Regions from separate parts of the Vibrio sp. 1249-1 genome, predicted to be linked through region 1. Evidence: predicted binding sites of a transcription regulator. Region 1 holds the regulator's gene; the other holds the start of a gene.
What was found. The regulator PurR, encoded in region 1, represses purine synthesis genes. The targets are predictions, from matches to a motif close to TNANGNAAACGTTTNCNTNA.
Positions count from the first base shown of each region.

Region 2: the regulator PurR is predicted to act here: its motif matches at 2,913-2,932, upstream of pckA (phosphoenolpyruvate carboxykinase (ATP)).

Region 1 covers NZ_JAWOWJ010000002.1:93,529-101,564, reverse strand. Annotated here, with positions in the region: gene mukF (chromosome partition protein MukF) at 1-633, opposite strand, end outside; gene cmoM (tRNA uridine 5-oxyacetic acid(34) methyltransferase CmoM) at 636-1,427, opposite strand; gene elyC (envelope biogenesis factor ElyC) at 1,542-2,327, shown strand; gene torR (two-component system response regulator TorR) at 2,400-3,110, opposite strand; gene torD (molecular chaperone TorD) at 3,377-4,024, shown strand; gene purR (HTH-type transcriptional repressor PurR) at 4,494-5,498, shown strand; cyclic di-GMP riboswitch class I at 5,786-5,875, shown strand; gene R7Z50_RS03925 (TfoX/Sxy family DNA transformation protein) at 5,992-6,582, shown strand; gene R7Z50_RS03920 (TVP38/TMEM64 family protein) at 6,697-7,383, shown strand; gene R7Z50_RS03915 (DUF2007 domain-containing protein) at 7,404-7,724, shown strand; gene R7Z50_RS03910 (alpha/beta fold hydrolase) at 7,756-8,036, opposite strand, start outside.
Region 2 covers NZ_JAWOWJ010000008.1:98,557-106,592, reverse strand. Annotated here, with positions in the region: gene gspD (type II secretion system secretin GspD) at 1-258, opposite strand, end outside; gene gspC (type II secretion system protein GspC) at 295-1,221, opposite strand; gene hslR (ribosome-associated heat shock protein Hsp15) at 1,475-1,861, shown strand; gene hslO (Hsp33 family molecular chaperone HslO) at 1,893-2,768, shown strand; gene pckA (phosphoenolpyruvate carboxykinase (ATP)) at 3,105-4,733, shown strand; gene R7Z50_RS15780 (AsmA family protein) at 4,924-7,041, shown strand; gene R7Z50_RS15775 (bifunctional GNAT family N-acetyltransferase/hotdog fold thioesterase) at 7,027-7,944, opposite strand.

The DNA of each region.
Region 1 (8,036 bases):
CGCTTCACAGTTGTTGATCGCTTCACGCCAGTCTTTGTTAAGCAGATCAGCAATCTGTTGTTTTACAGACTGTTGCTGCTCATCCATCACACGTTGGTTAAGGTCGATTTGATCGAAGATCTCGCCTACAGAATATTTCAAAATCCCGTAAACGTTTTTCTTCCAGTGGCCCGGAGTGCCACCCTTTTGTGCCGCTTCAATCGCTTTTGCCATTTCATCCGCTACCATCGACAGCTGGATAGAAAGACGCAGTTTTGAGAACTCGCGATGACGCACGTAGTAGTCGGTAATTCCTATCGCTAATGGCGACAAGCGGTAAATGCTCGCTCCGTCAGTAATCTCACTGACAAAACGGCTCATAAGACGCTGCTTAACCATCTCGTTGATGGCATTGTTCGCACGGAAAGCCGAAGCTTCGCCGGTCTCATCAAAAAGTCGAGTGACGATGGCAAATGCGTCGTGCAATTCACCTTCACCCAATTCTTCATCGAACCTTTCATTACTTAGTACAGCGATGGCAATCAAAAATGCCAATCGCTCAGTGGTCAGGTTCAACGAGAAATCGTGCTGCTTAACCCAGCCAACCAACTCATCGATTGGTTGCTCTGCAGCATTGAGAGTCATCTCACTCATCGTTATTCCTGTTTATCGTTCTTCTTAGCCCACACGTGTATGTAGCGGCCTAATGAGAGGTATGGCTCTTGTCGACAAAGTTGTTTTTCTAGCGCCAACACATCTTCAAACTCGTAATCGCCCATGTATTGCATATTACCTATGTAATCACTGAAGGAACGAATACCAGATTTGCCACAAATACTAAAACCAGAATCTTCTATCCATTGATAGACCTCTTCGGGTTTTAGGCCTTTCTGTGGCTGTAGTTTAAATCTTTTCCGGTGAGGCATGCCGTCTAAAATATGAGGAATGTTGCCACAAACCACATTTTTATAGACTAAGCCGTGGTGGTTATAGAACATAACCGAAGCAATGCCCCCCGGCTTGACCTGTTCCAAAACGGTCTCGAGTGCGGTTTTCGGGTCGACCAACCACTCCATGACGGCATGAAACATGACAAGGTCCACCTGTGTTTCCATATGGTCACCAATGGATTGGACAGGTGAATGAATCAGGCGATACTGCTCAAGCAAACCGTTTTTTTCAATATCCTGCTTTGCTAGTTGCAGCATTTCCGAAGATAGATCACATAAAGCGACATGATGTCCGAGCTTAGCAAGCTTTTGCGACAATTGTGCTAACCCACCCCCCGCATCAAGGACTTGCAGGGCTTGATGGTCGGCGTCTAATTCACTTAGAATCTGTAGAAAATCTTCCCACACAATGATTTGGCGGATCTCCCCTTTATCGGAGCCGTAAATATTTTTTGCAAATTTGTGGGCGATATCGTCGAAATTGCGGTCTTCTGTCACTTCTGCTGAGTTATCATAACGGATTGTGCCGCTATTCTGTCACAAGGAAAGCAGGAATAAAGAGGGTTATCCTCATTTTTATTATCAATTGATGTTTTTTCGGACTATTTATGTATGTTTGAGCTGAAAAAAGTTATGTCAGCCTTGTTAATGCCCCTTCCGGCATTGCTAATCATAGGCTTGTTAGGTCTTGCTCTCATTAGTTTTACCACCAAACGTAAAACTGGCTGCTTTGTTGTTCTATTCTCTTTTGTCGGCATTTTTCTTGTTGCCTTCCAACCTGTTTCAACCAAGCTTCTTATGCCGTTAGAGCGAGAGCATAAAGCCTTTTTGCCAGTTTCTGGCACCATCGACTACGTGATGGTTTTAGGGAATGGTCATGTTATCGATGACGAAATTCCACCCACCTCGCAGTTAAGCCGTGCAGCATTAATGCGCTTAACTGAGGGCATTCGTATTTTAAGAATGTATCCAGGCGCGAAATTAATCTTATCCGGCTATGCTGGCGGATCTGAAATTAGCCACGCGCGAATGATGGCGAACGTTGCCCTTGCGTTGGGAGTCGCGAAATCCGATATCATTTTATTAGAAGATGCGAAAGATACGTGGGAAGAGGCGCGTCAAGCGGCTGCATTCGTTCAACAAAAGGAGATTGTGTTAGTCACTTCTGCGAGTCACATGAGCCGTGCATTGTATGAGTTCAACGCGGCAGGCATTAAACCAATCCCAGCCCCGACCAACTTCTTAGCTATTAGCGAAATCAGTCAACCTTGGGATAAATACTCACCTAAAGCGCGTTACTTAGAACAAACAGAGCTTTATTGGCATGAGTACTTGGGCAGTATTTGGCAAAGGTTGCGTGATACTGTCGGACAAACACCAATGGTTGAAGCAAACTAGTATTATCTTGAAGCCACAAAAAAGGAGAGCCGAAGCTCTCCTTTTTCTTTTTACGATTGAGTTATGCTCAAACTAGTCACCAGCAAACATATAGCCTTCGCCGTGTACCGTTACAAAAATCTGTGGGTTCTTAGGATCGAACTCCATTTTTGCGCGCATACGTCGAATAAGAACATCAATGGTGCGGTCATTCGGCGCATCCACTCGATGGCTGATCATGTTCAAAATACGCTCACGACTTAACACCTGGTTAGGATAAGACGATAATGCCACCAAAAGTTCATACTCTGCTTTAGTTAGTTTTACTGGCTCACCGTTGCGGCTAAGTGCGCGACGTTGAATGTCGAATGTCCACTCCCCAAAGCGCACAATGTGCTCTTCACTGATTTCATTCGCTTTCGAGCTGCCACTGCGCGCTGCTGAAATACGCCACAGCAAGTTTTTAACGCGAACTAACAGCTCTCTCAGTTCAAAAGGTTTTGTCACATAATCGTCAGCACCCATTTCTAGGCCTACGATTTTATCAATGCTATCCGTGCGTCCTGTTACTAATATGATACCAATATCCGATTGGCTACGTAACTCACGAGTAAGCATCAGGCCGTCTTCACCAGGCAGGTTAATATCCAGCATGATCAGGTCTACATCGCCCGCTTGCAAAACTTCACGCATTTCTGCGCCACTCTCTGCTTCGCTGACTTGGTAGCCCTCATTTTGGAAATATCCCGCAAGCTTACTACGAGTTACAACATCATCTTCTACGACTAATACGTGATAGCTCATTTACACCACTTTTCTGTCTTCTTATTATCCAAGACGTATTCTATTCATAACTAGTAACATTTCTAGTCATAGATACATTAAAACGCAAGATTTAGCGTTTTTATTGATTCAAAACAAGCTTGCCCATTGCTATTAATAAACGGTCATTTTTGACCATAAAACATAACAATTATAGTTACTGCTATTCATTTTAATTGATTACACTTAGGGGATATCCCTAATTGACTTTGTGATGCATGACTTGAAGCATCATTCAGGAGCCCAAAATGCAAGAAGTGAAAGCTTTTAATGAAAAACGCGCTGAAATTTACTGGTGGTTTTCGAGCTTGTTCGCAAAAGAACTAACAGAGAAAGAATTGGAAGCCTATCACAGTGTTGAAATTCGCAGTTTTCTCGCAGGTTTAGGTGAAAATGAGTCGCTGAAACCAGCTGTTGATAGCCTAGTTGATGCATTGAATCGGTTACAAGATCGTGAAGATGCACAACTAGAGCTTGCAGCTGACTTTTGTGAACTGTTTTTGAAGACAGAAAAATACGGCGCTCTTCCTTACGCATCCATGTACATTGGTGAATCAGGTTTACTGAATGACAAGCCAGCTGAGGAAATGGAAAAGTTGATGGCTGAATTTGGCGTTCAAGTAGACGAAAACCTAAAGGAACCTGCGGATCACTTAGCCGTTGAGCTCGACTTTCTCGGGAACATGATTATCCGCTCAAACGAGCTTGAACAAGAAAAACACATGGAAGAAGCCTTCGTTAAACAAAACGACTTTATCCAGCAACAATTGATGTCTTGGTTACCTCAGTTTTCAGACAAATGTAAAAAATTCGACGAATTTGGATTTTACTCGAGTGTCGCGAAACTATTAGTTGCATTTTGTAAACTAGACAGCGCCTACCTTCTTGGTGAATAATTGCCGCCTATTTTTAGGGAGCCTGCCTATCGGGCTTCCTGTATGCCTGAAAGTGACCAATTGTAAGTAACTTGGGTATAATATTCGTTTGCCTTAACTTAGCGCAAAGACGCTTGGTTATTTAGCAGTCAAAATGTGACTTCAAATACACAAATCTCTTGCTGAAAACATTGCTAGTCAGTCCACATAGGGCTAAAATGTGAGCGCAAACGATTAAATATGATTTATATGTAAACCGCTGAAATATAGCGGTTTTTGTGTTTTCTTAACAGGTTGATGGCAATTTCTCATCAGATAGAAAAAAAGATAAAATTCATCGACCGATGCTGCTACGTACCCTTTTGTCGCACTTGGATCAACCGCTGCCGAGACACTTAGCGCCAATTTTATATTGCTAGGTGTGAAACCATTAGAGCATCAGGTACATCCAATACGACATATTTCAGTAGCTCGATACAGGACACCATTTATGGCCACGATAAAAGACGTTGCTCGCTTAGCCGGCGTTTCCACTACGACAGTTTCGCACGTTATCAATAAAACGCGTTTCGTTGCAGAAGCAACGCAAGAAAAAGTAATGAAAGCCGTTGACGAGCTGAATTACGCGCCAAGTGCCGTTGCACGCAGCCTAAAATGCAACTCAACTCGTACGATTGGCATGTTAGTAACTCAATCAACTAACCTATTTTTCTCAGAAGTGATTGATGGCGTTGAGAGCTACTGTTACCGCCAAGGCTATACTCTGATTTTATGTAACACAGGCGGGATTTACGAAAAACAACGCGATTACATTCGTATGCTGGCTGAAAAGCGCGTTGATGGCATCCTAGTGATGTGTTCTGACTTAACCGAAGAACTAAAAGAGATGCTTGACCGTCATGCGGACATTCCTAAAGTGGTCATGGATTGGGGCCCAGAGAGCTCACAAGCAGACAAGATCATGGATAACTCAGAAGAAGGTGGCTACATTGCAACCAAACATCTGATTGATAATGGTCATACGGATATCGCTTGTCTAAGCGGTCATTTTGAAAAGCTTGCTTGCCAAGAGCGCATTGCAGGTTTCCGTCGCGCAATGAGCGAAGCGAACCTAGCTGTAAATGAAGACTGGATCCTTGAAGGTAACTTTGAATGTGATACGGCCGTATTAGTTGCAGATAAAATTACCGCAATGGACAAGCGCCCGACGGCGGTATTCTGTTTTAACGACACAATGGCTCTAGGCCTAATGAGCCGCTTGCAACAAAACGGGATCAAAATTCCTGAAGATATTTCAGTGATCGGCTACGACAACATCGAGCTTGCGGAATACTTCTCTCCACCGCTAACGACTATCCACCAACCTAAACGTCGTGTTGGTAAAAATGCATTCGAAATTCTACTTGAGCGTATCAAAGATAAAGAACACGAAAAACGAATTTTCGAGATGCAACCTGAGCTTGTAATTCGAAATACTGTGAAAAAAATGAACTAAATTTCACTGTATTTAACCGTGTTAAATAAGCGCTCTACAGGGGCGCTTATTTTTTTGGAAAAATTAAGCATTCTCTAATACTTCACACCACTCTAATAACAATTGACTAACGTTAACTCCCTGTTTTATATAAATGTAATATATATTAAGAACTCCTTTTCAAAGGCCAATTTGCACCTTTCCATATGCAAAATAGAGCATTCAATCTATCATTTTTATTGAACCGAAATCACACTTTTAACGCTAAACCGTGATGTTAATTCAATATAAGAAGTATGCTCATTGTGTCACGCACAGGGCAAACCATTCGAAAGAGTGGGACGCAAAGCCTCCGGCCTGAACCATATTACGATATGGAAGGTAGCGGGGTTACCGATGGCAAGTGTGTAAGCAATGACTTTACTCTGTAATGACATTGTTTTTACGCATGTTTGCTACTCTCTCGGACCTGACTTTTGGTGGCGTAATATTAATTACACCGAGATAACAAAACATGGATAAACCGATACTCAAAGACTCTATGAAGCTATTTGAGGCACTTGGTAATATCAAGTCGCGCTCAATGTTTGGTGGCTTCGGACTATTCGCTGATGAAACAATGTTTGCACTAGTGGTAAACAATCAGCTTCATATCAGAGCAGACCAAAAAACTTCATCTGACTTCGAGAAACAAGGGCTAAAGCCTTACGTTTATAAAAAACGTGGCTTTCCAGTCGTTACAAAGTACTACGCTATTTCCAGCGATTTATGGGAATCAAGCGAACGCTTAATCGAAGTAGCGAATCAATCATTGAAAAAGGCAAAGCTTGAGAAAGAACAGCAAGCAAGTACAAAGCCTAACCGTTTGAAAGATTTGCCTAACTTACGACTGGCTACCGAGCGCATGCTAAAAAAAGCCGGCATCGAATCCGTAGAGAAGCTTGAAGAGGAAGGTGCGCTTAACGCCTATAAAGCGATAAGAGATACGCACTCTGCAACCGTCAACATTGAGTTGCTATGGGCACTAGAAGGTGCTATCAACGGCACTCATTGGAGTGTGGTACCTCAAGCTCGCCGAGATGAGTTGATGAACGGCCTCCAATAAAAGTCGGCCTAAAAACTATCTTGTAAAACCGCAGTCTAATCTGCGGTTTTTTTGTGAAATTTTTTCGGTTTTCCTACTGTCTTATTACATATATCCCAAATTGGAATCAAAATTATGAATAAGAAACTGATTTTAGGTCTCATCCTACTAGCGGCTATCGTCTTTTTAGGTATTAACTTTGGCCAGTATTTAACCTTAGAGAATGCAAAAGCCCAACAAGAAGCACTAACTACATACATCGATCAGAATTTTGTATTCTCGGCTGCGATTTACTTTTTTACCTACATTGCAATTACCGCTTTTTCTATCCCAGGAGCGGCAGTAGTCACCTTACTTGGTGCAGCCTTATTTGGTTTTTGGACAAGCTTGCTACTGGTTTCTTTCGCTAGCACTATGGGGGCAACACTGGCCTTCTTGAGCAGCCGATACTTATTGCGTGACTGGGTACAAAACAAATTCGGAAATAAACTCAACGCAATTAATCAAGGTGTCGAAAAAGACGGAGCTTTTTATCTATTTTCCTTGCGTCTAATCCCTGTATTCCCTTTCTTTCTAATCAACTTAATGATGGGCTTAACGCCGATGTCTGTAGGTAGATTTTATCTCACTAGCCAAATAGGTATGCTGCCAGGCACAGCCGTATATCTGAATGCAGGTACTCAATTAGCAACAATTGAAAGCCTATCGGGCATTGTTTCACCCGCAGTATTAGCGTCTTTTGCGCTATTGGGACTATTTCCAATCATCACTAAATGGGTTATGAATAAAGTAAGGCCGACACCAAGTCAGCAAAACTCGTAATTGGTGAAGTGGGTATTTTGATGAAAATATTTATCGCTAAAAACCCAGCAGAAGCACACATTGTATGTGAGCTGCTTAAAGTGGAACAAATTTACTGTGAAGTTCGTGGAGAAGGTATTTTCGGCTTAAAAGGAGAACTGCCGTTTGGTGATGATACCGATCCTTATGTGTGGCTTTTTGACACTGCACAAAAGATGAAAGCTGAAGAAATAGTAAAAGCATATCGAAAACAATCCGATAGGCATGAGTATCAAGATTGGCAATGCCCAAAATGTCATGAAATAAACGAAGGGCAATTTGGTGCATGTTGGCAATGTGGATATCAACTAGGAGAGCTATAGCGGCTCTCCTATTCAGTGGATGCACTCAGTTTTAAGCACATACAGCTTGCTGTTTAATAAACTCGATGGAGTGTTGATTGAAGTCTTCTGGACGCTCTACATTGCATACATGACCACAATTCGGGATTTCTCGTAGAATGCTGAGCTTATGTGCTGCAACCATTTCTTTGACAGGTTTAATAAACATGTAATCCCTGTCGCCCATTAAGTAAAGAGTCGGAATGGGTAACTCTCGATCTTTAAAATATTTCATTAACGGATTTACATCAGCGGCGAGAATAAACCAACGTTTAAATTCTTTTTGGCAAAGCT
Region 2 (8,036 bases), on a different contig from region 1:
ACCGTATACTTCAAGGACATTAAGGAAAAAGCTGTAATATTGCTCTTCGTTAAGTACGTCATAGCTGCGGACATCGATCTTACCGCGTACTGAAGGATCAACAATGATGGTCTTTTCGAGGTTACGACCCACTATGTTGATGAATTCTTGAATATCAGTGCCTTTAAAGCTCGCACTAAATTCGTTTGCCATTGCACCTGGTACGCAGAGTAAACTTCCTGCTAGTAGCCAAGCACTTTTGCTGAACCAATGTTTCACGTATGTCTCCCTGAACTTACGCCGGTTGCCTAAGTCTTACAATTGGATATAGATATCGTACTGTTGGCCGTCTCGCTCAACAGTTAAATTTAATTCTTGCGGATCGCTCATCACTTGCATCAGTTGTACTGAAGAAGACGGATCACTTAAATCGATCCCGTTCAGTTGAACCGCAATATCACCAGGTTGTAGCCCTACATCATTAAATAATGCGGCATCACGACCAGGTGATACTCGATAACCAACAATGTCTCCGTCTTTTTTGACGGGTGAAATGGTGATGTATTTAAAAACGCTTTGTGGATCTTTCGCAATTTCTTCGCGGATTTGCTCTAATTTCTCTCCAACGTCAGACGTCGCTGCTTCTGCTCGCTGAGCTTGCGCCCTAGCTACCTGCGGCGATTCAGATAGCTTCTTATATTCTATACCTTCCATCATTAAGGTCTCGTCTCGACCTTGGTTATCAATGATGACGCGATCCACCAATACCGCTTTTAGCGTCGCACGTGTCCCTTCGATTTCTTCACCCAAACCGTACGTAGCTTGCTTACCTCGGTTAGCAATAACAGCAAGGCTGGTATTGGCATCACTGCTGGCAACCGCACCGACTAGGGTGAGGTTAAGGCGCGTCTTAGGGGCGTCTTTAACAATAGGCTGTTCTACAACTGCCGCTTTTTGCTCAGTGAATTTACCGAATAGGTTGGCATTCTGAAGGGCATTAAAATCTATCGCGTCGCCTTTATTGCTCGCAGTAACGCTACTCGCCGATGGACGCCATTGCGGCACTTCCGACGATTGAGGTATGGCTAACCACACAATTTTGCCAAGTATCCATCCGGTTATCGCAATAAACAGACAGGTAAGCAACAAGCTAAGTTTGGCTTGAATGGTATAATGATTGGACTTGATCTGAGCCAGTAGCGGTCTGCTTGATAATCCTGCACTTAGCTCTAAACGTTTCACTGAATGGATTCCTTTATTCTAACGTCCGTCATTTAAGCTATAACGATAGCTATCGACTTTAAATTGCTAAATTTGCAATAAAATTATTACTCAACAAAGAGCAGTGAACTATATCACAAGTTGTCTTTCATACCTTTTTCTTATGCAGTTTTTGCCAACTCCCTTGAAAAAAATACGCCTTGACTCCATCTGTAGGTGAATAATCCATCACTCATTGCCGTATTCGGGCAGTGATTAGATAGCGTAGTGTTCTATGAGTTCCCTAAATGAAGCCGTTAGGCTAGATAAATGGCTATGGGCCGCAAGATTTTACAAAACCCGCTCCATCGCGCGTAACATGGTCGATGGCGGTAAAGTCCACTATAATGGCCAACGAAGCAAGCCGAGTAAAATCGTTGAAGTGGGCGCTGAAGTCAGACTTCGTCAAGGCAACGAAGAAAAAATCGTGATAATCGAACAAATCTCAGATCAACGCCGAGGCGCTCCCATCGCACAAACCTTATATCGCGAAACCAATGAGAGTATCGCGAAACGTGAGGAACACGCGACTCAACGTAAGCTTAATGCCCACAACCCAAGTCCGGAACGCCGCCCAGATAAAAAGCAGCGCCGAGACATCATTAAGTTCAAACACCAATAAAAGCCGGAATTACCAACGAGGAAAGCACTCCATGGCAAATAATGTTTTAAACCGCTACCTATTCGAAGATCTTTCAGTACGTGGCGAGTTGGTACAATTGGATGAAGCGTACCAACGTGTTATCTCCAGCAAGGAATATCCGGCAGCAATAGAGAAACTGCTGGGTGAGCTACTCGTTTCAACTACTCTTTTAACTGCCACTCTTAAGTTCGAAGGTTCGATCACCATCCAGCTACAAGGCGACGGTCCTGTGTCTCTTGCCGTTATCAACGGTGACCATAACCAACGTGTTCGTGGCGTAGCTCGCTGGGAAGGCGATGTTGCCGATGACGCAAATATTCACGATCTAATGGGTAAGGGCTACCTTGTGATCACCATCGAACCGAAAAACGGCGAGCGTTACCAAGGCGTCGTTGGACTAGAAGGTGACACTTTAGCAGAAGTGCTAGAAGGCTACTTTGCAAACTCAGAGCAGTTAAAAACGCGCCTATGGATCCGCACTGGTGAGCATGAGGGCAAAGCACACGCAGCAGGTATGTTGATTCAAGTGATCCCTGACGGCACTGGCTCTCCAGATGATTTCGAACATCTAGAGCAGCTCACTGATACAGTAAAAGATGAAGAATTGTTTGGTTTAGAAGCGAACGAGTTATTGTATCGACTATATAACCAAGACAAAGTACGTCTGTACGAGCCGCAACCTGTCGAGTTCCATTGTGGCTGTTCTCGTGAGCGTAGCGGTGCAGCAATCATCACCGTTGAGAAAGCTGAAATTTATGACATTTTGGCAGAAGTTGGATCAGTTTCTTTACATTGTGATTACTGTGGCACAACTTATACGTTCGACGAATCTGAAGTCACTGAACTGTATGCACAAGCTTCTACGGACAAGAAAACCCTGCATTAATTTACATAGCTTATCAAGCACGTAATTTACCCTACAAAAGGCCAGCTTAATGCTGGCCTTTTTGTGATCAACCCCTCGTAATAACTAGCCTCAAGCGTAATAAAACAACTGCTTAATTTTAAACAATTAATAATGATTTTGCCCTAGCGCAAAGGATTGCGTGCACGATAGACTATTCCCACCAATATGTGACGGGTTACCTAAAACCTTATTGAAATCATGGGCAAATTTTGAGCTATCTCCCTGTTTTCTCCCCGCCCCGTTGCTAGCATGGTGAGCAGATTAAAATTAAAACATTCTTACAAAATCCCTACAAAATCCTTATAAGGAGCACCTATGACCGTTATGGAACATACTAAGGCTGCAACACTTGATCTAACCAAGCACGGACTGCATAACGTAAAAGAGGTTATTCGCAACCCAAGCTACGAAATATTGTTTGAGGAAGAAACGCGTGAAGACCTAACCGGTTATGAGCGCGGCGTGGTTACTGAACTAGGTGCGGTTGCCGTTGACACTGGCATCTTTACTGGTCGCTCACCAAAAGATAAATACATCGTCAAAGACGCTACGACAGAAGAACATATGTGGTGGACGTCTGATCAAGTGAAAAATGATAACAAGCCAATCACTCCTGAAGTGTGGGACGAGCTAAAAGAACTGGTCACAAACCAGCTTTCTAACAAACGCTTGTTTGTTGTTGACGGTTACTGTGGTGCAAACCCAGATACACGTTTGAGCATTCGTGTTATCACAGAAGTCGCATGGCAAGCGCACTTCGTTAAAAACATGTTTATTCGCCCGACAGAAGAAGAGTTAGCGACATTTGAACCAGACTTCGTAGTAATGAATGGCGCAAAATGCACTAATCCAAAATGGGAAGAGCAAGGCCTGAACTCAGAAAACTTCACCGTATTTAACCTAACTGAGCGCATGCAACTTATCGGTGGTACTTGGTACGGCGGTGAAATGAAGAAAGGTATGTTCGCCATGATGAACTACTTCCTTCCACTAAAAGACATCGCATCAATGCACTGTAGCGCTAACATGGGCAAAGATGGCGATGTAGCGGTATTCTTCGGTCTATCTGGTACGGGTAAAACGACCCTGTCGACTGATCCTAAACGTGCGCTAATTGGTGATGATGAGCACGGCTGGGATGATGACGGTGTCTTCAACTTCGAAGGTGGTTGTTACGCAAAAACCATCAAACTTTCGAAAGAAGCGGAGCCGGACATCTACAACGCAATTCGTCGTGATGCACTGCTAGAAAACGTAACAGTACGTGGCGATGGCTCTATCGACTTTGATGATGGTTCGAAAACAGAAAACACACGTGTTTCTTACCCTATCTACCATATCGATAATATCGTTAAGCCAGTATCAAAAGGCGGTCACGCGAATAAAGTGATCTTCCTATCAGCCGATGCATTTGGCGTACTGCCTCCAGTATCTAAATTGACACCCGAGCAAACTAAGTACCACTTCCTATCAGGCTTTACCGCCAAACTAGCGGGAACAGAGCGCGGTATTACTGAGCCAACACCAACTTTCTCTGCTTGTTTCGGCGCGGCGTTCCTAACGCTTCACCCAACTAAATACGCAGAAGTACTGGTTAAACGCATGGAAGCAGCGGGCGCTGAGGCTTACCTAGTGAATACTGGTTGGAACGGCACTGGCAAACGTATCTCTATTCAAGATACACGCGGAATTATTGATGCAATTCTTGATGGTTCGATTGAAGATGCACCAACTAAGCACATTCCTATCTTCAATCTTGAAGTACCAACGTCACTACCAGGTGTGGATCCAAGCATTCTAGACCCTCGCGACACGTACGTTGACCCACTTCAGTGGGAAAGCAAAGCGAAAGATTTAGCAGCGCGCTTTATCAATAACTTTGATAAGTACACAGACAACGCTGAAGGTAAATCTCTGGTTGCGGCTGGTCCTCAGATTGATTAAATCGAGTAACAGCGACGTCGCGTAAACTCAGTGAAAAGTTGGCATTAACTTATCACCTTTACGTAGGCCAAGTTACAAAAATTGCTTCAAGCCCCTCTTTTGAGGGGCTTTTTATTGAATACCACAGAATATTGATACAAGCTAAAGCCTATCTAGTTTTATTTAATAACACACGTAGGTTCTAGCAAAGATGAAAACAGCGCGTCGAGTTCTACTTCTGTTACTGGTTATCTTAGTTACCATTCCGGCCGCTACGATTGCGCTGCTAACAACATCTTACGCGGACGCAACCTGGCGCTTGCTGTCAAACACCTTTTCTCTTCCCTTCCGGGCCGAAAGCGTGCGTTATGGCTTTCCCTATCACCTAACTTTACAACGCGTGAACACCAGCGGAGACGATGCGTCTTACATCGAGCAAGTCGATTTATGGATGAATCCCGATGTTTATCGCGATGGTAAATGGATCGTTGATAGTTTATTGATTGATGGTATGAGCTTGCAGTATGGCGCACCAAAGCTCCCACCTTTAGACAACGTTTTATTCCATCAAATCGCGCTCAAAAATATTGATTACGCCGACGAGCAGTACTCTGCCAATGGCATTGACCTTCAAATTCAATCACCACAATGGAATGGTCAATTAATACCATATGGCGAAGTTCAACTTGCGGCCGACCAACTCTATTGGAATGGCGAAGCCTTTAATCAAGTCTTAGTCGATATAGACTACAAACCGCAAGACAGTACGCTTTATGGCACCTCTTTTAACTGGCGTAACAGTCAAATATCTGGGCAAGGGGAGCAGTATCCTCAAGGCTGGTCTTTAGTAAATGTGACCATCAACAAGCTGAAACTGAGTAATACGCAGCGCCAATCACTGCTTGCAAAACCTTGGCACGATCTACCATTTAGCATTAATCATATTAATAGCTTAGATTTGCTTAACGCCGATATTGAATGGGGCGACTGGCACTGGCAGAACTTGGATCTTTCTGTGGAAAACGCCACACTGCCACTGTCTCTCTGGAAGACAAAAGCTCAAGTGTCATTGCAGGCGGATAGCGTTCGATTCCAGCAGCAAACCGCAATAGAGCCACGTTTGAGTGCCGCTATCGAGCCAGGAGTAATCCAGCTCAACGAGCTCAGCTTAGATTGGCAGCAAGGTCGAGTGCAAGTTTCTGGATTGTTCACGCCAACACAATGGAAGCTCAAAGAAGCCTCTATTCAAGGCCTCAAGTGGGCAACACAGCCAGAAGACAACCTAAATTGGTGGCACGCCGCCACCAGCGAGTTAGAGCATGTTGCAATCGAACGACTCGACATTGAGCGCAGCCAAATTATCCAGCTATCTCACGAACCTTATTGGCAACTTTCCGGTTTAAATATCGAAGGGCAACAGCTTGATATTAAACAGTCGGCTCAACGTTGGGGCCTTTGGCAAGGCGAATTGGAAGTCAGCGTTGTCAACGCCAGCTATGACCAAATACTCACGTCTCACGCAGCACTTGCCATGCAAAGCAAAGATGGCTTTTGGCAATTGACTCGCCTTTTTGCGCCACTCGAGCAAGGCTACGTAGAAGGCATCGGACAAATAGATTTGAGTACCCCGAGCCAACCTTGGGCGCTCAACGTCAATGCTGATGGTATTCCCTTATCGCTCTTCCACGATTATTTTTTACCCGACACACTGGCTATTGATGGTTTTTCCGATCTCAGCCTCGATCTACAAGGGTTATCAGGTGATCGCAACATGCTGGCCTACAGCTTATCGGGTGAAGTGGAAGCCAATCTCCGAGATACCCGCTTGAAGTCCCAAGCGGATCATTCGCTCAAAGCCATTACCTTAAGTCCACTGCGTTTAAGCGCGCAACGAGGGGAAGTTGCCATAAAGCCGGTCACCATCTCAGGAAAAGCCATAAGTGGTAAGGTTTGGGGAACATTTGATATGGCCAACAACCCGCTAAGTGGCATTACTTATCAATTGGAAGAGTCGTGCGGAAACATTGAAGGCGATCTACTAAGTGGCGAAACCCACCGTAATGAGTGCGTGAACGCATCAAAACTGGCCGAGCCTACTGATATTGAGACTCCACAGAAAAATGAACCTTCCATCGAGCAGCCAATCGTAATTGATAACATCAATTTGGAGACTCAAGAGGAAGAGCTTTACGAAGAAGTTATCGAAGAAGATGAAGTACCCGACACGAATTCCGCAGCAGAACAAACCCTCTCACCGACAGAGCAAGAAGGTGAAACAGATAAGCGCCCAGCAGATCAGTCGGCGCTTACCCCATCAGCAACTGAGTAACTGCGAGTAGTTCGGTATCAGCATATAGGTACCGACAAAATCAACAGCTGGCGTGTCACCACTATAAATCACTACGTGAATAACGATGCGTGCTTTGCGTCCCGACTCCAATCGGTCTAGGTCACCACTGATCCCATCCAACGAAGTACTCGCCACGGGGTTTTGTTCGACTGGTTGACGATAGCGAATCGAGCTGTCGGCCAACACAATATCACCGTGCAGCCCACGCTCTTTAAGCAGCAGCCACGTCATCCCCCACCCTGTCAGGGTTGCTAAGGTAAAAGCTGACCCAGCGAACATGGTGTTATGCGGATTAAGGTTAGGATTAAGCTGCGCACAGCATTCAAACTGGTAACCCGTGTACTGGTTAATCTTGATCCCCATTTTGTCGCTAATTGGGATTTGTTGCTCCCAGCGCTGTTGAAGCTCAGTACACCATTCAGGGCGACGTAACACATTGGCCATCGGATCCAGTTGCTTCACCATTTGCTGATGGCGCACAGGGCCACGCTCATCGGTCAGCTCACCTCGACGCTCAAAGCCATTTTTTTCATAAAAGGCGATGGCATCTTCACGGGCATTACACACCAAGCGTTTCGCTCCTTCCTGGCGTGCTAACGACTCTAGTGCAACCAAAACCAGCGAACCCATCCCTTTGCTACGGCGATTATTTTTAACCGCCATATAGCGGATCTGGCCATCATTGTCCGGCGTAATGTATAAACGGCCAATCGCCATAGGACGACCTCGACCATCAACAATCATGCGGTGATGACTCATTTCGTCGTATTCATCGCGCTCTGAGCCGATCGGCATACGCCATGGCTCACGAAGCAGTTGCCAGCGAAACTGATAATACTTGTTTATCTGATTATCGGTTTTGGGAGTAATGAGTTTGAACATATCAATCCTTTGAAAGCACAACACTAATCAGTGTCGGAAAAATTACTCCAAGCCAATTCCATGAGCTTGGAGTTAAAGCTTAGACTATGGCG